2 regions of the Pararhizobium sp. PWRC1-1 genome follow, and region 2 is predicted to be linked to the other one. Evidence: riboswitches for the same ligand, from Rfam matches in the RefSeq annotation. Region 2 holds a riboswitch; the other holds the start of a gene.
The links. A riboswitch is a leader RNA that binds a small molecule or an ion and turns the genes downstream of it on or off. The one in region 2 is predicted to bind cobalamin.
Positions count from the first base shown of each region.

Region 1: it holds a riboswitch for cobalamin, as region 2 does, so the genes downstream of both, nrdH (glutaredoxin-like protein NrdH) here and cobU (bifunctional adenosylcobinamide kinase/adenosylcobinamide-phosphate guanylyltransferase) in region 2, are expected to answer to the same signal.

Region 1 is NZ_JAFCXE010000029.1:32,817-47,811, reverse strand. It holds gene ACP7E0_RS30485 (substrate-binding domain-containing protein) at 1-721, shown strand, start outside; gene ACP7E0_RS30480 (ABC transporter permease) at 936-1,913, shown strand; gene ACP7E0_RS30475 (alanine racemase) at 1,928-3,127, shown strand; gene ACP7E0_RS30470 (ATP-binding cassette domain-containing protein) at 3,138-3,875, shown strand; gene ACP7E0_RS30465 (TetR/AcrR family transcriptional regulator C-terminal domain-containing protein) at 3,885-4,571, opposite strand; gene ACP7E0_RS30460 (multidrug effflux MFS transporter) at 4,773-5,972, shown strand; gene ACP7E0_RS30455 (DUF418 domain-containing protein) at 6,033-7,229, opposite strand; gene ACP7E0_RS30450 (TetR/AcrR family transcriptional regulator) at 7,235-7,849, opposite strand; cobalamin riboswitch at 8,335-8,557, shown strand; gene nrdH (glutaredoxin-like protein NrdH) at 8,821-9,042, shown strand; gene nrdI (class Ib ribonucleoside-diphosphate reductase assembly flavoprotein NrdI) at 9,070-9,477, shown strand; partial or broken gene nrdE (class 1b ribonucleoside-diphosphate reductase subunit alpha) at 9,537-11,663, shown strand; gene nrdF (class 1b ribonucleoside-diphosphate reductase subunit beta) at 11,793-12,791, shown strand; gene ACP7E0_RS30425 (hypothetical protein) at 13,003-13,269, shown strand; gene ACP7E0_RS30420 (IclR family transcriptional regulator) at 13,800-14,555, opposite strand; gene ACP7E0_RS30415 (CoA transferase subunit A) at 14,695-14,995, shown strand, end outside.
Region 2 is NZ_JAFCXE010000026.1:35,748-50,742, forward strand. It holds gene ACP7E0_RS29055 (acyltransferase family protein) at 1-915, shown strand, start outside; gene ACP7E0_RS29060 (O-antigen ligase family protein) at 928-2,196, opposite strand; gene ACP7E0_RS29065 (quaternary amine ABC transporter ATP-binding protein) at 2,445-3,494, opposite strand; gene ACP7E0_RS29070 (ABC transporter permease) at 3,487-4,395, opposite strand; gene ACP7E0_RS29075 (ABC transporter substrate-binding protein) at 4,703-5,701, opposite strand; gene ACP7E0_RS29080 (hypothetical protein) at 5,700-6,164, shown strand; gene ACP7E0_RS29085 (hypothetical protein) at 6,467-6,610, opposite strand; gene ACP7E0_RS29090 (cobyric acid synthase) at 6,857-8,311, shown strand; gene ACP7E0_RS29095 (chloride channel protein) at 8,328-10,118, opposite strand; cobalamin riboswitch at 10,360-10,758, shown strand; gene cobU (bifunctional adenosylcobinamide kinase/adenosylcobinamide-phosphate guanylyltransferase) at 10,934-11,458, shown strand; gene cobW (cobalamin biosynthesis protein CobW) at 11,462-12,526, shown strand; gene cobN (cobaltochelatase subunit CobN) at 12,720-14,995, shown strand, end outside.

The DNA of each region.
Region 1 (14,995 bases), on a different contig from region 2:
CCTGTCGCTGCCGGTCGATCCGGCAACCGCCGGGCCGATCTACGATCCGGCGCTGAAGGCCGGCGTCAAGCTCGCCTTCGTCGACAACTCGCCGCAGGGCTATGTGCAGGGCAAGGACTATGTGACCATCGCCTCGGACGACCTGTTCCAGATGGGCCATAAGGCCGGTGTTGCCATGGCCGATGCGCTCGGCAAAAAGGGCAAGGTCGGCTATATCTTCCATGATGCCGATTTCTACGTGACCAACCAGCGCGACCAGGCCTTCAAGTCGACGATTGAGCAGGATTATCCCGACATGACGATCACCGCCGAGGCGGGCATGGCCGATCCGGCCCGTGCGGAGGAGATCGCCCAGGCGATGGTGACGCAAAACCCTGATCTTGATGGCATCTACGTGACCTGGGCGGAGCCTGCGCTGAGCGTACTCTCCGCCCTGCGCGCTGCCGGAAACACCCACACCAAGATCGTTACGCTCGATCTCAACGAACCGGCAGCACTCGACATGGTCAAGGGCGGCGCAGTTGCAGCACTCGTGGCCGACGAAGCCTACGCGATCGGCGTCACCGCTGCCCGTGCAGCGGCCGGATCGCTGGTCGGAAAACAGGCCGAACCGTTCCTGGTGGTGGATTCGCTTGCGGTCACCAAGGACACGGTCAAGGATGGCTGGAGGAAGTCGCTCAACAAGGATGTTCCGGCCACCATTGCCGAAGCCATCAAGTAAACATTGACGCTCGACTGCCTAATCCCTTGGATGAGAATCTAAAAATGGAAATTACGCAGAAGAGTCCGGATGTTACAGCGTTTTTTACATGTGATGTGTAACGCGCGGCGTTGTAGCGCCGATTGAAATCGTCGCAGCGGCCGCACAAAAACGCGCCGCTGCCCGGCGGGAGCCAGGAGTTCCCGTCCATACCCCGCTCTTCGGAGGAACCGCTATGTCCAGCGCCCCAAGCAATGCCGCCAACCCGGCGATGAGCATGATCAGCCGCATCAATATCCAGCAATATGTCGTCTATGTCGGCTTTCTGGCGATCTTCCTTTTCTTCGCCATCGTGCTGAAGGACAGCGGGTTCCTGACGGTGCGCAATCTCTCCAACATCGTGCTGCAGACTGCACCGATCACGATCATGGCAATCGGCATGGTCTTCGTGCTGTCGGCCGGCGAGATCGACCTGTCGATCGGTTCGACCGTTGCGGTCGCAGCGCTCGCTGCCGCCGTGACGATTAACGCCTATGGCATGATCGCCGGCATTGCTGCCGGTATCGGGGCAGGGGTTGCCATCGGCCTGGTCAACGGCATTTTGGTCGCCTATGTCCGGCTGCCGTCGTTTCTGGTGACGCTGGCAACGCTTGGATTGTTTGCCGGTGTGGCCCGGTCGCTCACCAACCTGCGCTCCATTCCCGTCACCGACAGCACGTTCACCGGTTTCTTCGGGTCCGGCGCGCTGCTTGGTATTCCCTCGCTGATCTGGTGGACGGTCATTGCCATCGTTGCCGGACACCTGATCTTCCGTGAAACCCGGTTTGGCGCCCATGTGCTGGCAACTGGCGACAATGCCCGCGCTGCCAGCGTCTCCGGCATTCCCGTGCCGCGCATCCGCCTTGCCGTGCTGGTGATCAGCGGTGCGCTCGCAGGGCTCGCCGGTCTGCTCTATGCCGGCCGCCTGCAAGCGGCAAAGTATACGCTGGGCGAAACCGACCTAATGACGGTGATTGCCGCTGTCATCGTCGGTGGCACGCTCTTGAACGGTGGAAAGGGCTCGATCGTCGGTGCGCTCGTCGGTTCGCTGATGATGGGCATGCTGAACAACGGGCTGATCCTGATGGGGCTTTCCGTCTCCGACCAGATGATCGTCCGTGGCCTTATCATTCTCGCTGCAGTGGCCGTATCGCTGCGCGAAAAGCTGCGCTGAAGAAAGGATACCCCATGTTTCTCGACGTTCTGCGCCGCCGCAACCCGAAATTCCTTGAAGCTTCGATCGCGCTGCACCGGCAGGGAAAGATCCCGGCCAATGCCTATGTGCTGGATCTCGATGCTGTCGAGGCCAATGCCCGCGTACTGAAGACCGAGGCTGATCGCCTTGGCTTGAAGATCTTTGCCATGACCAAGCAGGTCGGCCGTGCCAGCTCGTTCTGCGCCGCCGTGCAGCGGGGCGGCATCGATCGGTCCGTGGCCGTCGACATGGCCTGCGCCCGCGCAACCCACCGGGCAGGTCTGCGCGTCGGCCATCTTGGACATCTGCAGCAGGTTGCCCGCCATGAAGCCAAGGCCGCCGCTGCGGCGTTCCAGCCGGACTACTGGACCGTCTTCAACGATGACAAGGCGGGCGAAGCCGCTGAAGGCGCCTGGGCAGCGGGCTATACGCAGAACCTGCTCGCCCGCATCAAGGCTGATGGCGACACCTTCTATCGCGGCCATGAGGGTGGCTTCGACGCTGCCGATGTCGCAGCCGTGGCCGATGCCTTCGACGCGCTCAATGGCGGACGGTTTGCCGGGATCACCACGTTTCCGGCGCTGCTGTTCGACCACAAGAGCCGCAAGGTTTTGCCAACGCACAATCTGGCGACGCTGACCAAGGCTGCCGAGGCGCTGGCGAAGGCCGGACGCACCGGCATTGAAGTCAATGCACCGGGCACGACATCCTCGGTTCTGCTGCAGGGACTGGCTGATGCAGGTGCGACGCAATGTGAACCCGGAAACGGTCTGCACGGTATGACGGCGCTGCATGTCGTCGAGGACCTGCCGGAGCTTCCGGCCGTTTGCTACCTCACCGAGGTCTCGCACCTTTCTGGCGGCAAGGCCTATTGCTTCGGCGGCGGCTTCTACATCGACCCGATCTTTCCGGACTACGATGTCAAGGCGATCGTCTCAGGCGAGCCGACGGTCGCGGCATCGTCGCTGCGCAGTGTCGAAGTGCCGCCGCCATCGGCCATCGACTACTACGCGATGATCGATGCTGGTGGACCGAAAGCACCGAAGCCCGGCGATACCGCCGTCTTCGGTTTCCGCGGACAGGCCTTCGTCACCCGCGCCTATGTCGTCGGCGTCGCTGGAATATCCAAGGGCATGCCGAAAGTCGAAAGCATCGAGAACGGTTTCGGCGAACCTCAATCCTGGCCGGTGTAGGAGAACGACAATGAATAATCAGGCCCCTGTGCTGCAGTTGAAAGACATCCGCAAGAATTTCGACGCGGTCGTCGCCATCGAGAATTTTTCGCTCGATATCTATCCCGGCGAGATCGTCGCCCTCGTTGGCGATAACGGCGCTGGCAAGTCGACGCTGATCAAGATCGTCTCCGGCGTCTATGGCCCGTCCTCCGGCACGATCACCATCGAGGGCGAGACCGTCGCCATGTCCAACGCCACCATGGCCCGCTCGCACGGGATCGAGGTGGTCTATCAGGATCTGGCGCTGGCCGACCAGCAGACGGTCTATATGAACATGTTCCTCGGACGCGAACTCACCAACAGTATTGGCCTACTTGATCGCAGCACGATGATTTCCGAGACGGAAAAGCTGGTGAAAGAACTCGATGTGCGCATTCCGTCGGCGCATGCGACGATCCGCGATCTCTCCGGCGGCCAGCGACAGGGTGTAGCGATCGCCCGTGCCACCCGCTGGGCAAAGAAGCTGATCCTGCTCGACGAGCCGACGGCAGCGCTCGGCGTTGCCGAGACTGCGAAGGTCGAGGAAATCGTGCAATCGCTGAAGTCGCGCAATATCGGCGTGCTCATCATCAGCCACAGCCTCGATCAGGTGTTCAAGCTGTCTGACCGGATCTGCGTCTTAAGGCGCGGTAAGCAGATCGGCATCCGCAGGACCGCGGAGACCAACAAGAACGAGATAGTCTCGATGATTACCGGCGTCAGTTGACACCGGGATTCACGCCGTCTTGACCGCCAGCGTGTTTGCCTGCGCTGGCGCATAGGCCCGCATGAATGTCCGTACGGCATTGCGGGCGGCCGTTTCCAGCTCCGCTTCCGTTGGCGTCACGCCAAACAGCGTGCTCATCTGCAGGTCGGCATTGACCAGTGCCAGGAACTGACGGGCAGCGACGTCGAAATCGTCTATATCCAGCAGGCCCTTGTGGGCAAGCCTTGAGAAAAGCGCTGCCAGTGCCGTGCCGATCTTGCCGGGGCCGTGCTGGCGCCAGCTTTCGAACAGATGCGGATAGCGCTCGCCTTCGGACTGGACCAGCTTGCGCAGGAACTTTCCGTCCTGGTTGCAGATGCAATTGTGGCTAAGGCGAACGGCGAAAGCGACGAGATCGTCTTCGAAATTGTCCGGCTTCTCGGGAAATGTCGACAGCGTGGTGAACAGCATGGCGTTGGCCCGGTCCATCACGTCCTCGACCACGGCGGTGAACAGGTTCTCTTTTTCCCGGTAGTGATTGTAGACGGTCTGGCGCGAGACACAGGCTTCGGCAGCGATCTCGTCGATACTGGCGCCGGTAAAACCTTGACGGCAAAACACTTCTGCGGCGGCTTCCAGAATAGACTTGCGCTTGGCGCATTGCCCGCGCTGGCTGTGCACGGACATTTTCGGAACTGGGTCACGATTGGTTTTCATAGGCCAAACATAAAGTCTCTTGACGTTTTAGACAATGGTGTCTAATTTTACATCTATGTCCAATTATTTTGACACTGACTGCCAAAGGCGCAGAGGTCTCCCAAGCACCGTGACCTTGGCAACGATCACATTGAACCCTTGAGAGCAACGCGGCATGACACCGGTCCGGTCTTGTGCGGCCGTTTTCTGAAAGATGACCCCATGACGTCCTCCTTCTTCCGGACTGCCCTCATCCTCGGCCTGTTGTCGGCCATCGGCCCCTTCGCCATCGACATGTATCTTCCGGCGCTGCCCTCGATCGGGCAAGACCTCGGCGCCGAGAACCATATCGTGCAGCTGAGCCTGCTTGCCTTCTTCATCTCCTTTGCGCTGGCGCAGCTGGTCTACGGCCCCTTGTCCGACATGTGGGGCCGCAAGGCGCCACTGTACATCGGCATCGGCATTTTCGCGTTCGCCAGCATCGGCTGCGCGCTGGCAAGCGATATCGAAACGCTGATTGCCTTCCGCTTCCTGCAGGGGATTGGCGGCGCTGCAGGCATGGTTATCCCGCGCGCCATCGTCCGCGACATGCACACCGGCGTGCAGGCTGCCCGCCTGATGTCGCTCTTGATGCTGGTGTTCAGCATCTCGCCGATCCTGGCGCCACTGACCGGCAGTGCCGTCATCGCGTTCTACGGCTGGCGCGGGGTGTTCTGGGCCGTGATGATCGCCGCCTTGATCGGTCTCATCCTGTTGGCGACGCAACTGCAGGAAACCCGCCTCAAGGAACATCGCGCCGAAAGTGGCCTGCGCAGCGCCATGGCGGCTTACGGGCTGTTGCTGAGGGACAAGAACTTCCTGACGCTGACCTTTATCGGCGGTCTCGGAATTTCCAGCTTCCTCGTCTACCTCGCCAACTCGCCCTTCGTGCTGATCGACTACTACGGGCTGACACCGATTCAATACAGTTTCGCCTTCTCCATCAATGCCGTGTCGTTCTTTACGGTGTCGCAGGCGACGGGCTGGTTCGGGGAACGTTTTGGGCTTGTCCGCGTCATGCGCATCGCGGTGACGGCCTTCGCGCTGACCATGGCAGTGATGGCGATCGTGATGAGCCTCGGCTTCAACCAGCTTCCGGTGATGGCCGCATTCCTGTTCGTCGGTTACGGCTTCCTCGGTCTCGTCATCCCGACAAGTGCGGTGCTGGCGTTGGAAGAGCATGGCGAGATCGCCGGCACGGCGTCGTCGCTGATGGGCACGCTGCATTTCGTCACCGCAGCCGTTGCGATGGTCATCGCGTCGGTGTTCTTTGATGGCACGGCCGTTCCGATGGCGATGGGCATCGCGCTCTGCGCTGTCGGAGCACTGCTGCTCACCCAGGCCACAATCGGTCGCCGTCGCACGGTTGCCGCCGCCGAGTAAGCGGCCGGTCATAGTGATAGGGAACAACAAAGGCCCACCGATGCTCCGGGCCTTTGTTGTTCAGATCGCTTTGGTTTTCCGCCATTTCGGCCAGGCGGCGATGGTGATGGCCCGCAACCCCCATTCCAAGGGGCCATAGGCAAAGCGCGCCATCCACCAACGGCTGAGTGCCAGTTGCAGCATGAAGATTCCCAAGGCGGCAAGCAGGCCGGCAAGCGGCGGCCACTGTCCCATCAGCCGGAAGCCGTAGGCATGGAACAGCGCGGCGCAGATTACGGATTGCAGCAGATAGTTGGACAAAGCCATGCGCCCGGCCGGTGCCAACGCTGCGGCCAAGGTCTCGCCTGCCTTGCGCTGAAACAGCATCATCGCAGCGGCGAGATAGCCGGCGGTGAGGAAAGGGCCGAGCAGAATGCCGAGCGCCAGTCCCAGCACATCCCAGCCGGAGCCGACCAGATAGACAGCGCCATAAGCATAAAGCGCCGAAGCCGGCAGGCCGACGAGCAGGCCGATCCGCAACATCCGCCGGTAGAAGGGCGCATACGTTTTGAAGTCGGCCAACATCCGTCTTTTGCCCGCCGCCATGCCGGCCAGGAACATCGCGAAGGCGCAAGGCGCCTGCATAACACCGATCACGATCCAAATTTCGCTGAGATCGCGCAGATGTTGAGCAATCACCGTTGCCGGCGTCTCGCGATAGGCGGCCATGACCCTGGCGGCATCACGAAACGAGGTCGAGAGGTCGATGGCGGATGGTACCAGTATTTGCGTGAGCCCCAGTGATGCCCAGAGCAGGGCCGTCGCGACGATCAGCCCTTTGGCAAGTCTGAGCACCTTTGCCTCGGGCGTTTGCCGAAAGGCGAGAAGCAGGGCGCCGAGGAAAGCATAGGTGGTAAGGATATCGCCGTGGAACAGGAGAACGGCGTGCAGCAGCCCGATCGTCCACAGCCCAGCCTGACGCCGCAGGATCCGTGGCAGAAACGCCGCTCCGGCTTTTTCCGCCGATTGCATCTGCAGGGTGAAGCTGTAGCCGAACAGGAACGAGAACAGCAGATAGAATTTCATTTCAAAGAGAAAGGCGACGAGAAATCGGACCGCCATGTCCAGTTCCGACGTGAAGAATGGATCAGCCACCGAAGCACCGTAAAAGGGGGACAGGAAGGCGCAGATATTGACGGTCAGGATACCGAACAGGGCGAAACCGCGCACGGAATCGACGTCGAGGATACGCTCCTCGGAAATTGTTTGATGCAGCATCACGTTCAGCATTCTCTGGCGGCGATGCCATGGCGCAGGAAACGGTCGAGCAGCGTGTGCATCATCTTCCGGTTCTGCAGCGGCCGGAATTCCGGGTCGACGGCAATCCGGCTGAAGATGCCGTCGATCAGCGCAGCGATCCAGACGGTCGCAGCTGGGACGTCAAGCGTCGCATCGATCTGGCCGCGGCTTGCGGCCTCTTGCAGCACGGCTTGAAGGGCATCGCGCATCGCCTTGTCGTTGCGCTCGACGCGGCTGCGGATTTCGCCTTCGCGCCCGGCTTCTGCGGCGATTTCGAGCGTCAGGCTGGCGAAGGCTGTATCAGCGGCGAGGTCGAGCACCACGTCCATGAAGGTGACAAGCGCTGCATAATGATCGTTCTCACGACCGATCGCCTCGAAATAGGCGGCTGTCGACACACCCTCTTCATCGACGATCGCGGCGATCATCGCCTGCTTGTTTGGGAAATAGTGAAACAGGTTACCGGGGCTCATCCCGGCAGCAGCGCAGATTTCCGCAGTGCTCGTGCCATGAAAGCCCTTCCGGGCGAAGCATGCCCTTGCGGCATCAATGATTGTCTGGCGGCGTTCAGCATGTTTTTCAGGATCGATTTTTCGCATCAAAGTTGCTCAAATACTTACTAGACAGACTACTCTATCTAACAAATATTCGAGGATGTCAATTGGCTGCTACATGTAGGGTCCGGCCGGTGGGCGTCCCGGCGTAGCCGCACGGTCGCCGAGCTTGCTTCATCCCGCCGTATAGACTTCAAGCATCCGATCCACGTCGGTTCGATCATCGACGTGGTCGCTGAGATTGTTCGGCCGGCAGGCGTTCGGTGACGGTCGCCGTCGAGCTTTGGTCGGAGACATTGTTGGATGGCAGCCGGATTGGTAATGGTGTCGGTCGGACCCGACGGCAGGCCGGTGGGTTACGGGCGTGGCTCATAGCGGAAAGCAGAACGGCTGTCCCGGGCTGCAGCCGCGCTACCACAGCCGATTGCTGTGCCCGCCGTTAACTCCCCGTTATCCACAATACTGCGAAAATTCTGCACTGCACGGCATGTTTCCGACATCTACACATTGACGACATTTTCCCGTAGTATACCATATATAGTGTTCAAGGCTCCTCCGAATCGCAAGGTGCGGAGGCTAAGAGGGAATGCGGTACGCTTGGCCATTGAGGCTAGGCAAAACCGGAGCTGCCCCCGCAACTGTAAGCGACGAGCGTCTGTTTCATTTCAAGTCACTGGAGCATCAGGCTTTGGGAAGACGGAATGGACGCAACGACCCGCAAGCCAGGAGACCTGCCTTAAACAAAACGTCCACGGGCGGGGTGCCCGGAAGGTCGCGTGATGTGCAGCGGAATGACTCCGCTTTGGATTGCGTTCTTCCGATGCCCGCCAAAAAGGCTTCGGGGTGAAGGCATGTCAGTCAATCGAATTCGCAGACCAAGAGTTGCGGGATCGCGAGCGGCAGCGCAGGCCTAACCTCTCGCAAGCATCGCAATACAAGACCCCACGATCGGATCCGTGTGCAGCGGCTCGGAGCCTGTCGTGTGCCAGTAACATCACAGACCCACGAGGAACCTCATGAACATTACCGTCTACAGCAAGCCTTCATGCGTCCAGTGCACAGCGACCTATCGCGCGCTGGATCGTGAAGGCATCGACTATCAGGTCGTTGACATTTCCAAGGACGAGGACGCCTTTGCAAAGGTGATCGGCCTCGGATACCAGCAGGTTCCGGTCGTGATTGCCGGGCAGGACCATTGGGCTGGCTTCCGGCCGGACAAGATCAGCGCACTTTCCTGAGTGAAGCCAAAGCACGGTAGACAAGCGATGGGCCTGATCGTCTACTATTCCAGCCTTTCGGAAAATACCCATCGCTTCGTCGCCAAGCTCGGTCTGAAATCGGCCCGCATTCCTGTCAGCCTAGGCGCGGAAACGCCCGATGTGCGCGAACCCTTCGTCCTCATCCTGCCGACCTATTGCGGCGATGACGGCAAGGGCGCTGTTCCCAAGCAGGTGATCCGCTTTCTCAACAATGCGGACAACCGATCCCTCATCCGGGGCGTGATCGCCGCCGGCAACAGCAATTTCGGCGAGACGTTCGGTCTCGCGGGCAATGTCATCTCGGATAAATGCCGGGTGCCGTACCTGTACAGGTTCGAGCTTCTGGGTACCGACGAGGATGTCGCCAATGTCATCAATGGATTGGAACGATTTTGGACGTCTCAGAGACTTTGACGCGGAATGCGGGCGGAAAACCGTTGAATACTTTTCCTCATTCCGCTGGTGAACGCCCCTTGAAGGCGACAGAAACCGCGATTGATTATCACGCGCTGAACGCGATGCTGAACCTTTATGACGACGAGGGGAAGATCCAGCTGGACAAGGATCGGCTGGCCGCAAAGCAGTATTTCCTCCAGCACGTCAACCAGAACACCGTGTTCTTCCATAATCTCAGAGAGAAACTCGATTATTTGGTGACCGAAGGCTATTACGAGCGCGAGGTTCTCGACCAGTATTCGTTCAACTTCGTGCGCGACCTCTACGATCATGCCTATGCTAAGAAATTCCGTTTCCCGACCTTCCTCGGCGCGTTCAAGTATTACACCAGCTACACGTTGAAAACCTTTGATGGAAAACGCTATCTTGAGCGTTACGAAGACCGTATCTGCATGGTGGCGCTGGCACTCGCCTAGGGCAACGAATCCACGGCCCGCGACATGGTCGACGAGATCATTTCCGGCCGCTTCCAGCCGGCGACGCCGACCTTCCTCAATGCCGGCAAGAAGCAGCGCGGCGAGCTCGTGTCGTGCTTCCTTCTGCGTGTTGAAGACAACATGGAATCAATCGCCCGCGGTATCAATTCAGCACTGCAGCTGTCCAAGCGCGGCGGCGGGGTAGCGCTGTCGCTGACCAATATCCGCGAGGCCGGAGCCCCGATCAAGCAGATCGAAAACCAGTCGTCCGGCATCATCCCCGTGATGAAGCTATTGGAAGACTCATTTTCCTATGCCAACCAGCTCGGCGCCCGCCAAGGAGCAGGGGCCGTTTATCTGAACGCCCATCACCCCGACATCATGCGCTTCCTTGATACCAAGCGTGAAAACGCCGACGAGAAGATCCGCATCAAGACGCTGTCGCTCGGTGTTGTCGTTCCGGACATCACCTTCGAATTGGCGAAGAACAACGAGGACATGTACCTGTTCTCGCCCTATGACGTCGAGCGCGTCTACGGCGTGCCGTTCACCGAAATCTCGGTGACGGAAAAATACCGCGAGATGGCGGACGATGCCCGCATCTCCAAGAAGAAGATCAAGGCGCGCGAATTCTTCCAGGTGCTTGCCGAAATCCAGTTCGAGAGCGGCTATCCGTACATCATGTTCGAGGACACGGTGAACCGGGCAAACCCGATCGCCGGCCGCATTACCATGAGCAATCTCTGCTCGGAAATCCTGCAGGTGAGCGAAGCCAGCGACTATAATGACGACCTATCCTACAAGCATATGGGCAAGGACATTTCCTGCAATCTCGGCTCGCTGAATATCGCAGCGGCGATGGACAGTGCAGATTTCGGCAAGACCATCGAAACGTCGATCCGGGCGTTGACTGCGGTTTCCGACATGAGCCATATCTCCTCGGTGCCGTCGATCGAGAAGGGCAATGATGACAGCCACGCCATCGGTCTCGGCCAGATGAACCTGCATGGCTATCTCGCCCGTGAGCGCATCTATTACGGCTCGGAAGAAGGCGTCGATTTCACCAATATCTATTTCTACACGGTGACCTACCACGCCATCCGCGCATCGAACCGGATCGCTGTCGAGCGCGGATCGAGCTTCAAGGGCTTTGAGAATTCGAAATACGCTTCCGGCGACTATTTCGCCAAATATACGCAACAGGAATGGGTGCCTGCCACCGGGCGCGTGCTTGAACTGTTCGAGACCGCCGGCATCCACATCCCGACGCAGGAAGACTGGCTGGCCCTGAAGAAGAATGTCATGGCGACGGGCCTCTACAACCAGAACCTCCAGGCCGTGCCGCCAACCGGGTCGATCTCCTACATCAACCACTCGACCTCCTCGATCCATCCGATCGTCTCGAAGATCGAGATCCGCAAGGAAGGCAAGATCGGCCGCGTCTACTATCCGGCACCGTTCATGACCAACGACAATCTCGATTACTATCAGGACGCCTACGAGATCGGGCCTGAGAAGATCATCGACACCTATGCGGCAGCAACGCAGCATGTCGATCAGGGCCTGTCACTGACCCTGTTCTTCCGCGATACGGCAACGACGCGCGATATCAACAAGGCACAGATCTATGCCTGGAAGAAGGGGATCAAGACGATCTATTACATCCGCCTTCGCCAGATGGCGTTGTCCGGCACCGAGGTGCAGGGCTGCGTGTCGTGCAGTCTATAAGCATTGCAGGCCCCCTCATACTACCTGTCGGGCATCTTCTCCCCGTAAACGGGGCGAAGGGACCTGCGGCAACCTCCGTCGTCCCCGGGAGAGGGCTAGGGTGAGGGGCATTTCCATCGTGCGAAACACATAAAGACCAAGGATCAAACTCCCATGAACATCGCCATCAAGCCAGTTTCGCGCGTGCGTGCCATTAACTGGAACCGCATCGAAGACGACAAGGACCTTGAAGTCTGGAACCGGCTGACCGGGAATTTCTGGCTGCCGGAAAAGGTGCCGCTTTCCAACGACATTCCGTCCTGGGCGACCTTGCGGCCGGAAGAGCAGCAGTTGACGATCCGCGTCTTCACCGGACTGACCCTGCTGGATACGATCCAGACCAGCATCGGCGCGCCAAAACTGATGGAGGATGCGATCACGCAGCACGAGGAAGCTGTCTATTCCAACATCTCCTTCATGGAAGCGGTGCATGCCCGTTCCTATTCTTCGATCTTCTCGACGCTCTGCTCGACGCCGGATGTTGATGACGCCTATCGCTGGTCGGAGGAAAACGAGCATCTGCAACGCAAATCGGCGCTAATCCTCGAACAGTACCGCAATCCCGATCCGCTGAAGCGAAAGGTCGCCAGCGTCTTCCTCGAAAGCTTCCTGTTCTATTCCGGCTTCTACCTGCCGATGTTCTGGTCGAGCCGGGCCAAGTTGACCAACACCGCTGACATGATCCGCCTGATCATCCGCGACGAGGCGGTGCACGGCTATTATATCGGCTACAAGTTCCAGAAGGGCCTGGAGCGGTTGAATGCGGAAAAGCAGCAGGAGATCAAGGACTTCGCCTACGAACTTCTATTCGAGCTTTATGATAACGAGGCTAAATATACGGAAACCCTTTATGACGGCGTCGGCCTGACCGAGGACGTCAAGAAGTTCCTGCACTATAACGCCAACAAGGCGCTGATGAATCTCGGCTACGAGGCGTTGTTCCCGGCTGAGGCCTGCAAAGTCAATCCGGCGATCCTCTCGGCGCTATCGCCGAACGCCGACGAGAACCACGACTTCTTCTCCGGCTCCGGCTCGTCCTACGTCATCGGCAAGGCCGTGGCGACCGAAGACGATGACTGGGATTTCTGAGCGATTTTCCCTTCGCCGTTTTGGCTCCCTCCTCGAACAGAGCCGATGTTGCGGCCGTACTTGATGTCCTCTCTGACGCAATTGTAACCGGACCGTACTGCCATCCGATCTGAAAAGGGGGATACATATCTGGCTAACCGGTTGACGCTCCACCTCAGCGCAGCGGGTAAAATTCTAGGGTATATATTCGGCCAAACAAGGTACCAGATCGATGCCGACAGACGCGGCGCAGAAGGGTTTGTGGAAGCTGATGTTGAAGTTGCCAGCCCTGCGCGGGCAGCTTCAGCTTCTCACTGTGAGGAATACAAGCTTGCTCAGTCTTTGCGCCGCTTTTCACGATGCAAGCTCTACGCTCAATTCCTTGAGGAAGGATCCGAATGTCGAGAGTGCGATCATCCGGGGATATGAGACACTGTGCAGCGAAATCGAAGGCGAAGTGATCGAGATCAGTCTGCAGGGGCCAGCCAAGCAGCGTTAAGAAATCCGCGTATGCTGCTGTTTCTCTCTTCTTTTATCCTGTTCCGAAGTGCGAAGACATAGCACTTTTGAAACAGTCAAAAGAATTTTCAGCCTTTGTGGACGCAATTATTCCACAAAGAGCGTTTGACCGCTGTTCCGATTCCGAGTGCTAATGTGACCCAAAGTTGAATACTTGGGGGCGGGTATGCGGCGAGCGTAAAGTCGATCAATCATTCTGCGATCACATAGACCAAGTGGAGGCGCAGGTCCGCGTCGATCCCGCGGCTGATATGTTCCCGTCTTCACACGCATGCCGCCGTCATTGGGGTGGCGGCTTCCGCCGGCGCTAGGCTTTCACGCCCGGATCGAGCCGGCCGCTCGGTATTGCCGCCTCAACCTGCACCAGGATATCAGGCGTAGTGTCACCGATACCATGCCATGGACGATACCGGTGAAACGCAGTTGGCGAGGCTTGGCAACGTGCCGATTACGCAGTGAATGATGGCGGTGAGAAGGTTGGCGGAACCCGCCAGCATCGGGTCTGCGAGGTTAACGTAAAACCAGCCGCAGTGCCCTTTGCGTCTCTTTCAGTAAAATCAGATAGCGGGCCACCATCTCGGCAGCTGGCACATGAGCCGCAGGCGCGCCGATATTGATGGCGGCGACCACGCGGCCGCGGTCGTTTTCCACCGGGACGGCGATGGAGCAGAGGCCGAGTTCCAGCTCTTGGTCGATAACGGCGTATCCTTCGAAGCGGACGCGGCGAAGTTCCTCCATCAGCACGTCCGGATCGGTCTTCGTCAATGGCGTATTGGCTTTGAGTTCAGAGCGATCCAGCAGACCACGAGCTTCGGTTTCAGGCAGAGCGGCGAGAAGTACCCGCCCCATCGACGCGCAATAGGCCGGCAGGCGCGAACCCGGCGAGAGATTGATCGACATCACACGCTTCTGCGAAGCGCGGGCGATGTAGACCACCTCGGTCCCGTCCAGCACGGAGGCCGACGCGCTTTGGCCGGATTTTTCCGAGAGCTGGTCAAGATGGGGCTGGATCATCAGCGGCAGCGGTGTCGCCGACAGATAGGCATGGCCGAGCCGCAGCACCTTCGGCGTCAGCGCAAAGAACTTGCCGTCATAGTCGGCGTAACCGAGATCGGCGAGCGTCAGCAGGCAGCGGCGCACCGTTGCCCGGTCGAGCTCCGTCAGCTTGGCCGTCTCGGCGATGGTGAGCTTTGGCCGCGTTTCTCCGAAGGCTTCGATGACTTTTAGGCCGCGCGCAAAGCCGCTGACAAAATCCGATTCCCGCATGCCAAAGCCCCCCCAATTCAAGCTAATATGTGCGTTATACGAACAAATATCAAATACCGCACGAAATATTTGACGGGATACGGATTCGAGCGCTTATTTGCGCCGACCAGACAGGAAGACAGATCAGGAGGAGAATGCCTTGGCGCGATTGATGTCGCTGGCGGAAGCCATTTCCGAAAACGTGCGTGACGGCGATACCGTTGCCATGGAGGGGTTCACCCATCTGATCCCCTATGCCGCCGGTCATGAAGTGATCCGGCAAGGCAAGAAGGACCTTTTCCTGATCCGCATGACGCCGGACATCCTCTATGACCAGCTGATCGGAGCAGGTTCCGCCCGCGGGATGAAATTTTCCTGGGGCGGCAATCCCGGTGTCGGCTCGCTGCACCGCTTTCGCGATGCCGTCGAAAACCAGTGGCCACGGCCGCTTGAGATCGAGG
Region 2 (14,995 bases):
AAAGCCGAGATCGTCACCTTCCAGCGGCGCAGGTTCTGGCGTCTCTATCCGCTCCATTTTTTCACATTGATGGTTTTCCTACTTATTGAATGTCTGAAATATGCTTTCGAGCAGAGAACTGGCGTCATTTCTAACGTTCCTGCTTTTTCCACATCGGATGGTTCGGCATTTTTCGCCAATCTCTTCCTGCTTCAGGGTGTTGTCCTGAACAGGACGACTTTCAATTTACCGAGTTGGTCGATTTCGGTCGAATTCTGGACCTATCTCGTTTTCGCCTTGACGATAGGTTTTTTCCGGCTGCGGCTGATGACCGCCGCAGCGCTTTCGATTGGCGCGGCCGCGGTGCTCCTTTATCTCGAACAGGGTATGCTCGAGACACAGCCAATCTTTGCGCTTGTACGCTGCATCTACTCGTTCTTTCTGGGAAGCTGCGTTGCCTTCCTATTTGTCCGGGGTAGCTATCGCGTTGGAAGTTTGACCGCTTTGCTATTTCTCGCCTGTAGCGTTGCCGGGGTCTGGTACCTTGGCGGAACGAGGGCGGAGATTGCTCTTCCCGTCCTTTTCGCAATGACGATCTTCGTTGTCGCAGGGCTGAAGCAGGCCTCGGCTGCGCGACGTGTTCTGGAATATCCTGCCTTCGTCTGGTTGGGCACCGTCAGCTACAGCATCTACATGACCCATTCGATCGTAGGCTGGGTGGTGACGCAGGTTTTAAGGTTCGGCCTGAAATTGCCGACAGTCGCTGCAGAGAATGGCTATGTTGGGGTCCAGCTCTCACGGGAAGCATCGTTGGGTGTAGCGCTGCTATCGATCGTAGCGGTACTTCTCACCTCTTGGGTCACCTACAAATATATCGAGGATCCGTTCCGTCACGGATGGCCATCTCGCAGGCGGCTCTCTTCGCGGGGCACCTGAATTTTCAATCCCTCAAGGCTCTTCCCGCTTTAGCGAGTAGCGGGAGACGATCGTCAGACCGAATGATCCGAGTGCAAAGAGAAGCCACATGGGGTCGGCACGGTTCAAGTAGTAGGATTCCAGCATCCCGTTATAGGTCATGAAGACCACGATCATGAGCATGAAGTCGGCAAGCGCGCGGTTCTCAGGCCGCCGATAGGCCGTGAGATAGTCGAACAGCGGCTTTCCCATGAGGATAAGGATGACAGCCGAGCCTGCCGGCACACCAAACGCCAAAAGGGCGTCGAGATAGGTATTGTGCCCGGAGACGATGCCGCGCACGTCCCAGGCCGCCTCGAAATTGGCCTCCTGCCCGAGCACTGCAGGTGATAGCCAGAAACTGAAATAGCCGTAGCCATCCCAGAACCGGTCTCGAATCGAGGCAATCCCAAACCGCCAGATGTCGTCGCGACCCGTAAACGTCGGATCTTCCATCAGCCATGTCGTCAGAGCAAGCAGCTGCGGGGACATGACCGTGCCAATGGTCAGGCAGGCGATCACCGCCGTCAATATCAAATGGAGGGCGATCACCAGCCCAGGCCTGCCGAAGACTCTTGCCATGAACACCAGCATGATGGCGAGCGGAAGGAACCCGGTTGTTGTCTTGGATTGGGTTTTCAGCACGAAAAAGGCTGCGAGAAAGAAGATCGCGGCGCCACGTTTCACGAAACCGGAGCGCCAGCAATAGATGCCGAACATCGCGAGCACCGAGAAGACCGGCGCTGCAAAGTTCTTGTGTATCAAGTGACCGCGCCATGAGCCTGCATGCCAGGGTTCTCCACCGGCAGCCGTATGGGTTGCGGCGCCCGGGATCAGAAACACTGCGGCATAGTCGATCACAATCAATATCAGGACTGCAGTAGAGCATGCATTGACGAAGGACCGTTCTGAGCGCGGAAGCAGGAGAACGGCAGCCACGAGGGTCATGGATAGTGCTGTGAGCATAACGCCGCGCAATGCCGCTGCGGGGTCATAGGCTTGCATACTGGACCAGAACGCGATTGCAAAAACGACGATCCAGGCCGGAGACAGCAATGTAAGAAGTAGTTTTCGGTCTACGAAAATGAAAAGGCAAAACAGGTAGAGCGCGCTCAGCGAGAGATAGCCGACCTGATTGATGATATTGCCGTCATTCCCGGTGGGTTCGGTAAAGCCGCCGCCCTGAAACGGTGTCAGCGTCATGACAAGGATGAACATCGCCACACCCGCCAGGAATGCGGTTCCGGCATCGATCAAGCGCACTTGTACACCATCCAGCCCTGCGTGCTGGACTGAAACCGAATGAAAACCATCGCGATTTGACGGAAATGTCTGTCCCATCATGCTCCGCGGCCAGCGCCGATAGATGTTGGGGAACGCGTCCCTTTACGGCGCGCACCAACGGCCGCCGAGACCGTCAACACATGATGAACAGATGAGGTTAAGATAAGATTGAAAAGTGCTTGTCATGTCCGATCCCCCCGGTCCGGTTTGTACCGGGGGGGCGATGATTAGGCCGCCGCGCGGTTTGGCTCATGGCTGATCGGCGTCACCATGGCGGAAATGATCGTGCCGAGATCGATCGAGCCGACCGGCCGGCCATTGGCGTCGACGACATGGGCAATATTCTGGTTGGCCAGCGTCATCATCCGGGCGGCGCTTTCAAGCACGGTTCCAATCGTCACCGGCACACCTTCCGGGTTTCCGGATAGCGGTTTCATGATCGTTTCGACATTGATGACGCGGCCGCGGTTTACTTCCTTGACGAAGGCGGTGATGTATTCGTCGGCCGGTTTGAGCACGATCTCCTGGCCGGTTCCCTGCTGGATTACCTTGCCGTCGCGTAGGATGGCGATCTTGTCGCCGAGCCGCAGAGCTTCATCGAGGTCGTGGGTAATGAACACCACGGTCTTCTTCAGCTCCTTCTGCAGGTCGAGCAGAACCGTCTGCATATCGACGCGGATCAGCGGATCGAGCGCCGAATAGGCCTCGTCCATCAACAGGATATCGGCATCGTTGGTGAGCGCCCGGGCAAGGCCGACGCGCTGCTGCATGCCGCCCGAGAGCTGGTTGGGGTAGTGGTTTTCAAAACCCTTGAGCCCGACGCGTTCGATCCAGCCCTGTGCCCGCTTGCGGCTTTCATCCATCGGCACGCCCTGGATTTCCAGGCCGTAGACAGTGTTTTCGATGATCGTGCGATGGGGAAGGAGCGCAAACTTCTGAAACACCATCGCCGTCTTGTGGCGGCGAAATTCGCGCAGGTCGTTTTCGCTCATCTTGCAGACATCGACGCCGTCATAGAGCACTTCGCCGGCTGTCGGATCGATCAGGCGGTTGATGTGGCGGATCAGCGTCGATTTGCCCGAGCCGGACAGGCCCATGACCACCATGACGCCGCCGGCGGGCATGGAGATGTTGATGTCCTGCAGGCCGAGCACATGGCCATGTTTTTCATTGAGTTCGGTCTTACCGAGCCCGGCCTTGACCTGATCGACATAGTCGCGGCCGCGTGGTCCGAAAATCTTGTAGAGGTTCTTGACCTCGATTGCGTGACTAGCCATGGATCACCTCCGAGTGCTTTTGCAGACGCTTGCCATAGGCCTGGCTGGTGCGGTCAAAAATGATGGCGATCGCAACAAGCGCGAAACCATTGAAGAAGCCGACGGTGAAGAACTGGTTGTTGATCGCCTGGAGCACGTTGCGGCCAAGACCGCCGACGCCGACCATCGATGCGACCACGACCATGGCCAAAGACATCATGATGGTCTGGTTGATGCCAGCCATGATGGTCGGGAGCGCCAGCGGCATCTGAACATTTTTCAGCCGCTGCCAGGATGAGGAGCCGAAGGCGTCGGCTGCTTCCAGCACTTCCTTGTCCACCAGCCGTATCCCTAGATTGGTCAGGCGGATCATCGGCGGAACGGCATAGATGACGACGGCGATCAGGCCCGGAACCTTGCCGATGCCGAAGATCATCACCACAGGGATCAGATAGACGAAGCTCGGCATCGTCTGCATGACGTCGAGGATCGGATTGATGATCGACTGGGCGCGCTCGGAGCGGGCCATCAGGATACCGATCGGCAGGCCGACGATGATGGCGATGAACGTACAGACCGTAACCATGGCCAGGGTCACCATCGTGTCGTTCCACAGGCCAACGAGGCCGATCAGAAACATCGAGACGATGGTGCCGATGGTAATGCGCAGGTCGCGGCTGCCGTAATAGACGATGGCCACCATCACCGCCATGATAACGATCCAGGGCGAGCTGACGAACAGCTTTTCGAGATAGTTCAGAAACCATTGAAGCGGCTGGACGAGGGCATCGATGATATTGACATACTCGCGGACGAGGGCCTTGAAGCCATCATCGACGCTTTTTCGAGCCATTCGTATCGTCGTATCGTCGATCGCCGGAAATTTACAAAGCAGATCTGGCAAGTAACTGCATATTGCCATGTCGTTCCCCTTTTAACCGGAAGTTTTATAATGCCGGCCGCGTCATCATTGCCTTGTTCAGGCCTTCGCGCAGACTTGGGTGGCTTCTTTTCGAACCCCGGCATGTGGAAAATGTGACAGCTTTTCGTCACAAGCGACTATGCCGTTTGCGACGATTTTCGTTTTCATATCCATATCTGATGGAAATACCGGCGGCATTTCGTGTCGCCGGCATCGGGGTCTCGTGTCTTCCGGCGCTGTGGCAGCGTGCCGCATTATAGGCCGAAAGCCGGCAGCGAAGTCTACTTCGCTGCCGCAGGACAAGCCCTTAGAGGGCTGCCTTGACCTTTTCGGCAACGTCCGGTGCGACCCACTTGGTCCACATGTCCGGATAGGTTTCCAGGAAGTACTTGGCCGCGTCTTCGTTGGTGCCCTGGTTGTCAGTCATCCAGGCGAGAACCTTGTTGACGGTGCCGTTATCCCACTTGCGGACCTTGACGTAATCCATGGCGACGCCGGCCTTTTCGGAGAAGGCCTTGGTGACGACCGTATAGACGTCCGAGGTCGGATAGGAGTTTACCTTCGGATCGGCGCAATCTGGAACGGCCGTACAGGCATCCCAGTCCGCCTTGTTGTGCTCGACACCGAAGCTCAGTCGCGTCATCTGATACTTGCCGAGGATGGCTGTGGGAGCCCAGTAGTAGCCGAGCCAGCCCTGCTTCTTTTCAAAGGCGTTGGAGATCGATCCGTCAAGACCGGCAGCCGAGCCCGTATCGACCAGTTCGAAACCCAGCTTCTCAGCGCCCAGTGCCTTGTAGAGGTTCGCGGTCGAAACCTGGCAATTCCAGCCCGACGGGCAGTTGATGACGGCGGCCTTCGAAGCGTCTTCAGGGGCCGGGAACAGTTCCGGATGTTTCAGCGCGTCCTGAACTGTCTTGATGTCCGGGTGAGCGTCAGCCAGGAACTTCGGGATCCACCAGCCTTCGACGCCACCTTCGCTGAGCAGCGGTGCAGCTTCGATCAGCCGGCCTTCCTTGATGGCGGCGTCGAGTGGCGTGCGCACGGCATTGACCCACAATTCGGGCGCCATGTCGGGCTGGGCTTTTTCGTTCATGGAGGTGAAGGTCGGCATGGTGTCGCCGGTCACCAGCGTAACCGTGCAGCCGTAGCCGTTTTCAAGAATATACTTGTCGACATGCGCGGCAACGCCGGCCGATGCCCAGTTCATTTCTGCGATGCTGACTTCGCCGCATTCGGCGGCTTGAGCGGAACCGGCAAGCGCATAGAGGCCGGCAGCGAGAATTGTGGAAGCGAGGAGCTTCTTCATGTTTAAGACCTCCCAGTCTTATGCAGCCAAAATCGTGGGGTCCATCGGGATACTGCATCTCCCGGAAACCCAATCGTTCAGGTTGAAGCAGGCCGGGGGGCTCTTGTGGCAAGGCCAATCTTTCATCCCCGCTGCGACGGCGTTGGAGCTTTATTGTCTGGCCGCCGAACTCTGTCGCCAGCCATCTCTCCTTTGTACCGTTAAGGTCAGCGTAAGTATTCCACTGGAGAAATCAACCTCCGGAATCGTCTTAAGCCATGCAGGCGGCGTTTGCGGGGTCTGGAAGGGGCCACGCAAGCTGTTGAATTTAATGAGCCGGGCAAGTTTTTTGTGCAAATGCGCCCCTCTATGGCGCAAAATTAGCGCTGCTTCACACAAGAGTTGCGGAGCGTGTTTTATCCCGGACAAATTCTGTTCCGTATGCGCCTTCGCATTGTTTTTCATCCGGCATGAAAAAAAGTGAAAAAAACACGTAATTCATCTTTGGTTAAGCTCTCACTAACCATCCGGTAACACTGTCAGGCTAATTGTTTTCCTGCGGCGGGGGATACTTGGCCGCCCGGCTGGATTAGGTTTTGCGTCCCGGCCGGAGCGATCTCCGGGTGTATGCCGGAGCGGCCATGTGTAGCTTTGGCAGACCGCACGGTTCCGGAAGGAACGGGTGCGGTTTTCGCGTTTACGGCATATCGTTTTTGCGGACAGGCACAAAAAAACCGCGCCCTTCAAACAAGGGCGCGGTTCGAAGTGTCAGTCTGGGAGTGGGGGTCAGCCGACGCTGCGTGTCCGGATGAAGCCGAGCGGGCCGAAGGGTGCGGACATGACCGTGTTGCGAACACGCGACTGGCTCTCGGGAACCTTCGAGTTCCAGGCGATCTGAACGAAATTGGGCTTGCTGAAGATGAACAACATCTGGGTGTGACCTTGGGTGTGGAGCGCCGTTCGCTCCGTGCTTTGATGCTGCTGATATAAGCCTGTTTTGGCGGAATACAACGAGTATTTTTGCCACGTGATGTCGCTTTTTGGATGGTCTGATATGCGTCCCATACAAGCCTTGCAGCGACCTGAAATATCGCGTGAAAACCGGATGCCAAACACGGCGGAAATGCGGCGGAATATGGCTTTTCTTGCGGTGGCTGCAATGCTAGAGGAGGCCTCATGACAAAGACGATCATGCTCCAGGGAACCGGCTCGGATGTCGGAAAAACGGTACTCGTGGCGGGGCTCTGCCGCATCGCTGCCAATCGTGGCCTGAAGGTCGCGCCGTTCAAGCCGCAGAACATGTCGAACAATGCAGCGGTTTCGGACGACGGCGGCGAAATCGGCCGGGCCCAGTGGCTGCAATCGATGGCGGCGCGCATTCCATCATCGGTGCATATGAACCCGGTTCTCTTGAAACCCCAGTCGGAGACCGGCAGCCAGATCATCGTCCAGGGCAAGGTGGCGGGGCAGGCGAGAGGCCGCGATTATCAGGCTTTGAAGCCGAGGCTGATGGGCGCCGTCATGGAAAGCTTCGAAATGGTGCGGACAGGCCTCGATTTGGTTGTCGTCGAAGGGGCTGGATCGCCCGCCGAAATCAACCTGCGCGCCGGCGATATCGCCAATATGGGATTTGCCACCCGCGCCAACGTTCCGGTTGTTCTCGTTGGCGACATCGACCGCGGCGGCGTCATCGCCTCGCTGGTCGGCACCCACACCATTCTGTCCGGCGAAGATCGTGCCATGATCAGCGGCTATATCATCAACAAGTTCCGGGGCGACGTGTCGCTGTTTGACGATGGGATTGCGGCGGTCGGCAGTTTTACCGGCTGGTCCTGTTTCGGCGTCGTGCCCTGGCTGAAAAGTGCCGCCCGCCTGCCGGCTGAAGATTCCGTGGTTCTGGAAAAGCTGGCGCGAGGGACGGGCAGGGCGTTGAAGGTCGCCGTGCCGGTTTTTTCGCGCATCGCCAATTTCGATGATCTTGATCCGTTGGCTGCCGAACCCGAGGTCGATCTCGTTTTTGTTCGCGCCGGCGAGCGCATTCCCGCTGACGCCGGTCTGGTGGTTATTCCGGGATCGAAGGCGACGATTGCCGATCTCGCCGATTTTCGCGCGCAAGGATGGGACCGTGATCTGCAGGCGCATGTGCGGCGTGGCGGCCGTGTCATCGGTATCTGCGGCGGCTATCAGATGCTCGGAAACCGGGTTGCCGATCCGCATGGCATCGAAGGCAATGTCGGTGAGATCCGCGGGCTCGGCCTTCTTGCGGTCGAAACGGAGATGGCGCCGGAGAAGACGGTGCGCAACAGCCGCGCCCGCTCGGCGATCTACGATGTGGCGCTGGAAGGCTACGAAATTCACCTCGGCCGTACCACCGGTGCCGACTGTACCCGGCCGGCTGTGATTATCGACGGCCGCCCGGATGGAGCGGTCTCCGCAGATGGCATGGTCAGCGGAACCTATCTGCACGGGCTGTTTGCCAGCGACGCCTATCGTGCAGCGCTGCTCAAAAGTTTCGGCATCGAAGGCGGCGGCGAAAACTACCGGCTGTCGGTTGACCGTGCGCTCGACGATGTCGCAGCCGAGCTGGAAGCCGTGCTGGAGCCGCGCTGGCTCGACAGCCTGATGTCCTGAGCCGAAGCGAACCCTTTTAGATTTCTCCGGATGCCTCGCGGCGTCTGCGGTCAAGCTCTTCGCTGTAACGGCGCAGCGTATGGCTTTCCGTCAACAGGCCAACGACGCGCCGTTCGATGAGATTGTTGACCACGGCCAGCCCATCGCTCTCCGTGGTGTCGAACAAGGCGGCTGCCTGCTTGGCGTTCATGTTCGGCTGCAGGAAATCGTTTGGGAGGCGGATGAAGCCGGAAAGGCCCTGCTTTTCCTCGCTGGCCTCGATGGGGCTGGCATAGACTTCGGGAACCTGAATGATGCCGGCATATTTTGCGCCGTCGACGACGACGACCCGTTGTGTCGATCCAAGCGGAAAGTCTCTCCGGAAATCCTCCAGCGTTGCCTGAATGTCGATCGTGCGGACATCGGTGCGCATCAGGCGGCCAACCGTCAGGTTCCTGATCCAGCCGACATCATGGGCGCTACGGATGCTTTCGCCGCGCAGGTGAAAACGCCATGTGGCGAATGAGTAGCCGAAGGTGGTCCGTACGACGAGTGATGAGGTGATCACGGCTGCCAGAACAAGGACGGTGATCGGAAAGTCGCCGGTGATTTCCAGTGCCAGGAATGTCATGGTCAGTGGCCCGCCGATAATGGCGACCGCCAGCGAACTCATGCCGACGACTGCGTAGATGACTGGCGTCAGCGTTGCGTGGGAAAATATGTAGGGCGCGGAAAAAGCAAACAGCTTGCCGAGCAGCGCGCCCATGAACAGCGAGGCAAAGAACAGGCCGCCGCGAAAGCCGGAGCCGATCGAGACGGCCGAGGCGAGTGATTTCATCAGGAACAGGCCGATCAGCATCGGGATCGCCGGCGAACTGGCGAGATTGAGATGCAGGGCGCCGTGACCGGCCGAAAGCACTTGCGGCGATACCAGTGCCAGAAGCCCGACGACGATGCCGCCGAGCGCCGGGCGCATGGGAGCAGGGATCGAGCTGCGGCGGGCAAGCCCCTCGATCAGCGAGACGCCCTTCATCAAAAGAATGCCCATGCCGGCGCAGAGGCAGCCGAGCAACAATGCCGGCAGATAGTCGGCCGGGACGACGGCGCCGAACTGACCGACATCGATGGTAAAATCGCCCGCATACAGCCATCTGGCCACGAGATTTGCGATCAGGGCGGAAACCACGACCGGTGTCAGCGACACGATCGTATAGGTGCCGATGATCAGCTCGAAGGCATAAAAGGCGCCCGTCAACGGTGCATTGAATGCGGCAGCGATGGCACCGGCGGCGCCGCAGCCGACCAGGGTGCGCAGGTCCGAGCGGCGAAGCTGCAGCGAGATGCCGAGTTTTGACGCAATGCCGGATGCGAGCTGCGTATAACCGGCCTCAAGCCCGACGGACGCACCAAAACCATTGGAGATCAGGTTCTGGATCGCAACGATAATGCTATCGGTCAGAGACAGGCGGCCACCATGCAGCGCGTTCGCCTCGATCGGGTCGACCATCGGCTTCTTGCGCCACGACGCCAGAACGACCATCACCAGGCCGAGAATGATCCCACCGGCCACCGGCGCGATCAATATGGAAATTTCGCCCTGCAGATTGCTGGAACTCAGCCTTTCGTCATCGGCAATGCCGAAGATCAGGCTGTGCAGGCGGCTCGATATGATGCTCATCGCGGTGACGGCAAGACCCGACGTAACACCGACGATCATGCCCGCGACGACCAGGCCGAGTTCGCTCCGCCGCGCAAAGGCCCGCATGCGCCCGAGATCGAAAAGCAGCGAGAGATAGCCGAGCCGCCGCAGGTTAAGTTTCGGAATCATCTTCAGCTTCATTGCCTGGCCATCCTGTCTCTGCGCCGTCGTGGGCATTTCCGCTTTTCTTCGAATTGCGAAAACGGCCTGTCTTTTTTTCTACGCAATTTCGGACGCAAAACCGCTGCGCACTTCCGCTGGAATTGCTCTAGAAGGCATGGTCTGGGAGATCAAGCTTAGTCTTGCCGAGGCCGGGCCAAACCATGGCGGCGAGTGAGTGCCGCAATTGACTTGATCCAGGCGAGCGCCTAATCATCGGTCATTGGATGGTTCCCGATATGCCGTTTGCATGTCGGGAGTAAATGGGAATGCGACGGGCCGGACCCAGACCGGGCGTCCTTATCGCAGCCGACCCCGCGACTGTAGAACGGTCAGGGTTCGCCATCCGGGAAAGCCGATGTTACCGGACTGTCCGTATTCGCGGCAGCGGCATGGATCGGCCCAACCGGAAAAGCCACTGGAGTGACGTCACGATCAGCCGGGGCCGGACGCCTCTATTATCTACGAATCGTCCACCTCTTCGTGATGCCCGTCGATTGCGGTAACGCAATCTGGCGCAAAACACTCCGGGAAGGCGAGGCGAACCCGTTCGTCCCATTTGGGGCGTGGCGCCGTGAGCCAGGAGACCTGCCATCCTCAAGGGCCCCGTTTTAGATTGGGGTTCGCCCAACCCAGGGAGAGATACTCCCGATGCCAGCACGGAGGTTGTCATGGCTTTATCATCCCGTCCCCGGAACGGCCTGTTTCGCGTTGCCGCGAATGCTGGTTTTCGTGAGCCAAGAATTCTTGTTCTTTCCGGCGCGCGCTGAGGCCGGGATCATTTCATGACATCGATACAGTCAGGCAGCGTGCTGGTTCTGGGCGGCGCCCGTTCCGGCAAATCCACCTTCGCCGAAAAACTCGTGACGGCGTCGGGTCTGCGCATGCATTACGTCGCGACCGGAAGGGCTTGGGACGACGAGATGCAGGCAAGGATTACCGAGCATCGCGATCGCCGCGGACCAGAGTGGCAGACCCATGAAGAGCCTCTCGATCTTGCCGGCTGCCTGAAGGCGATCGATGCGCCTGATCGCATCGTTCTGATCGATTGCCTGACGCTCTGGGTCACTAATCTGATGATGGAGCATCGGGATATTGCGGCGGAATTTAAACGGCTTGCGGCCTATGTGCCGCAGGCAAAAGCCCGGCTGGTCTTCGTTTCGAACGAGGTCGGCCTGGGCATCGTGCCGGAAAACCGGATGGCGCGTGACTTTCGCGACCATGCCGGCCGGCTGCACCAAATCGTTGCGGAGATATCCGCAGACGTCTATTTCATCGCGGCTGGATTGCCGCTGAAAATGAAGGGTTGATCCATGACTATTGAAAAGGCCGTCCACGGCAAGATCCCGGCGACCGTCATTACCGGCTTTCTCGGTGCCGGCAAGACGACGATGATCCGCAACATCCTGCAGAATGCTGGCGGCCGCCGCATCGCGCTGATCATCAACGAATTCGGCGATCTTGGCGTCGATGGCGACGTCCTGAAGGGCTGCGGCGCCGAAGCGTGCAGCGAGGACGATATCATCGAGCTGACCAATGGCTGCATCTGCTGCACCGTCGCCGATGATTTCATCCCGACCATGACCAAACTGCTGGAGCGCGAGAGCCGCCCGGACCATATCATCATCGAAACGTCCGGTCTGGCGCTGCCACAGCCGCTGATCGCAGCCTTCAACTGGCCGGATATCCGCACGCAGGTCACCGTCGATGGCGTCATCACCGTTGTCGATAGTGCAGCTGTTGCGGCCGGACGGTTTGCCGACGATCATGACAAGGTCGATGCGCTGCGCGTCAACGACGACAATCTCGATCACGAAAGCCCGATCGAGGAACTGTTCGAAGACCAGCTGACCGCGGCCGACCTGATCATCCTCAACAAGACCGACCTGCTCGATTCGACCGGCCTTGCCTTTGTCCGCAACGAGGTCTCTTCGCGCACCCACCGCAAGCCGACGATGATCGAGGCGAAGAACGGCGAGGTTTCCGCCGCCGTCCTGCTCGGCCTTGGTGTCGGCACCGAAAGCGACATCGCCAACCGTAAATCCCATCACGAGATGCAGCATGAGGCCGGCGAGGAGCATAGCCATGACGAATTCGACAGCTTCATCGTTGAACTGGGGTCCATTACCGATCCCGCCAGTTTCATCGAAAAGCTGAAGCGGATCATCGCAGAGCACGACGTGCTGCGCCTGAAGGGCTTTGCCGATATTCCCGGCAAGCCGATGCGCCTTTTGATCCAGGGCGTCGGCGCCCGCATTGACCAGTATTTCGACCGCCCCTGGGCTGCCGGCGAAGTGCGCCGCACGCGCCTGGTCGTCATCGGCCTGCACGACATGGATGAAGCGGCCGTGCGTGCTGCGATCGCTGCGGCGGTTTGACAATGGTGAGCGCGGCGTACCCCCCTCTGTCCTGGCGGACATCTCCCCCACAAGGGGGGAGATCAGCTGTGGCTGCCTCGCGCTCAAATTTCTTGGTGCAAGCGTCCCGGCACCGCGCGGCCCCGATCTTCCCCCTTGTGGGGGAGATGTCACGGAGTGACAGAGGGGGGTATCGCTGCCTTTGGGGAATACCATGCATCTCCTCCTAGCTCAGAAAGGCACGATTACCGACGGCGAGGAAGCGATCGATCTCGGTCAATCACCAGCCGATATCCTGTTCCTGTCGGCAGCGGATACCGAGCTTTCGTCGATTGCTGGCGCGCACCGCACGCGTGGAGGAAAGTCGAGCCTGCGGGTGGCAAGCCTTCTGACGCTCAAGCACCCGATGTCGGTCGATACCTATGTCGAGCGCACGGCGCGTCATGCCAAGCTGATCATCGTTCGCCCACTCGGCGGCGCCAGCTATTTTCAATATGTGCTGGAGGCGCTGCATGCAGCCGCCGTCACCCATAAATTCCAGATTGCCGTGCTGCCGGGCTGCGACAAGCCCGATCCCGGGTTGGAGCCGTTCTCGACCGTCTCTGCGGAAGACCGCAACCGCATGTGGGCCTATTTCACCGAAGGCGGCGCCGACAACATGGCGCGGCTGCTGCGCTATGCCGAGGCGCTGATCGACGGCGCGGAAAAACCGGAATCGGCAGCACCGCTGATGAAGGCGGGGATCTGGTGGCCGGGGCAGGGTGTGATCGGGGTCGAGGCTTGGAAAAAGGCCGCTGGGTTTGCTGCTTTCGGCGAGATTTCCCCCTCTGTCAGCGCTGCTGACATCTCCCCCTCAAGGGGGGAGAATGGCCTGCCGCACCCGGACGAGCCGGCAGCTTTTACTGTTGCGGCGAATTTACTGAAGGAGCGAGAGCTGTCACCAGCGATCTCCCCCCTTGAGGGGGAGATGCCCGATAGGGCAGAGGGGGGTATGCTTCCGGGAAACAAGAGCATCCCCTCCCATTTGAAGCCGGTAGCGGGAGAGGGACTCGAACCCCCGACAGTCGCCCTCTGCTTCTACCGTGCGCTGGTCCAAAGCGGCGAAACAAAACCTGTCGAAGCCCTGATCGAAGCGCTCAGTGCCGAAGGTTTGACAGTGCTGCCGGTGTTCGTGTCCAGCCTCAAGGATGCCGTGTCGATCGGCACGCTACAGGCGATCTTCGGTGAGGTACCGCCCACAGTGGTGATGAATGCGACGGGGTTTGCTGTTTCCGCGCCCGGCGCCGACCGTAAGTCGACCGTGCTTGAATTTTCCGATGCGCCGGTCCTTCAGGTGATCTTTTCCGGCTCGTCGCGGGCCGCATGGGAATCCTCGCCGCAGGGCCTGATGGCTCGCGATCTGGCGATGAACGTGGCGCTGCCGGAAGTCGATGGCCGCATCCTGTCGCGGGCCGTCTCGTTCAAGGCAGCGGCTGTCTATGACACCGATGTCGAGGCCAATATCGTCGGCCACGAGCCTCTCGCTGACCGCGTCGCCTTTGCGGCCAAGCTTGCGGCAAACTGGGCGAGGTTGCGTCAAGCGGCACCGGCTGAGCGCCGCGTGGCGATCATCATGGCGAACTATCCCAATCGCGACGGGCGGCTTGGCAATGGCGTCGGCCTCGATACACCGGCCGGGACGATCGAAGTGATGAAGGCGATGGCCACCGAAGGCTACGGCATCGATTCCATCCCTACCGACGGCGACGCGCTGATCCGCCACCTGATGGACGGCCCGACCAATTCGGTACGGGCGGATTGTCAGATCCGCGAAACGCTTTCGTTGAATCAATACAACACCTTCTTTGCGTCCCTTCCCGTTCAGATTCAGGCTGAAGTCACCGGCCGATGGGGCGAACCGCAAAGCGATCCGTTCTTCCGCGATGGCCAGTTCGCCTTGCCGCTCACGCGCTTTGGAAAAACACTGGTCGGCATTCAGCCGTCACGCGGCTACAATATCGATCCGAAGGAAACCTATCATTCGCCGGATCTCGTGCCGCCGCATGGTTATCTGGCTTTCTATGCGTACCTCCGCCGTGAATACGGCGCTCATGCCATCGTCCATATGGGCAAGCACGGCAATCTCGAATGGCTGCCGGGCAAGTCGCTGGCGCTGTCGGAGACCTGCTATCCGGAAGCTGTCTTTGGCCCGATGCCGCATCTCTATCCGTTCATCGTCAACGATCCGGGCGAGGGAACGCAGGCCAAGCGCCGCACCAGCGCCGTCATCATCGACCACCTGACGCCGCCGCTGACGCGGGCCGAATCCTATGGTCCGATGAAAGACCTGGAAGCGCTGGTCGACGAATATTATGACGCGGCCGGCGGTGATCCGCGGCGTCTCAGGCTGCTCAGCAAGCAGATCCTCGAACTGGTGCGCGATATCGGCCTTGATCATGATGCCGGTATTGCCGGCACGGACGGCGAGGACAAGGCGCTCGAAAAGCTCGA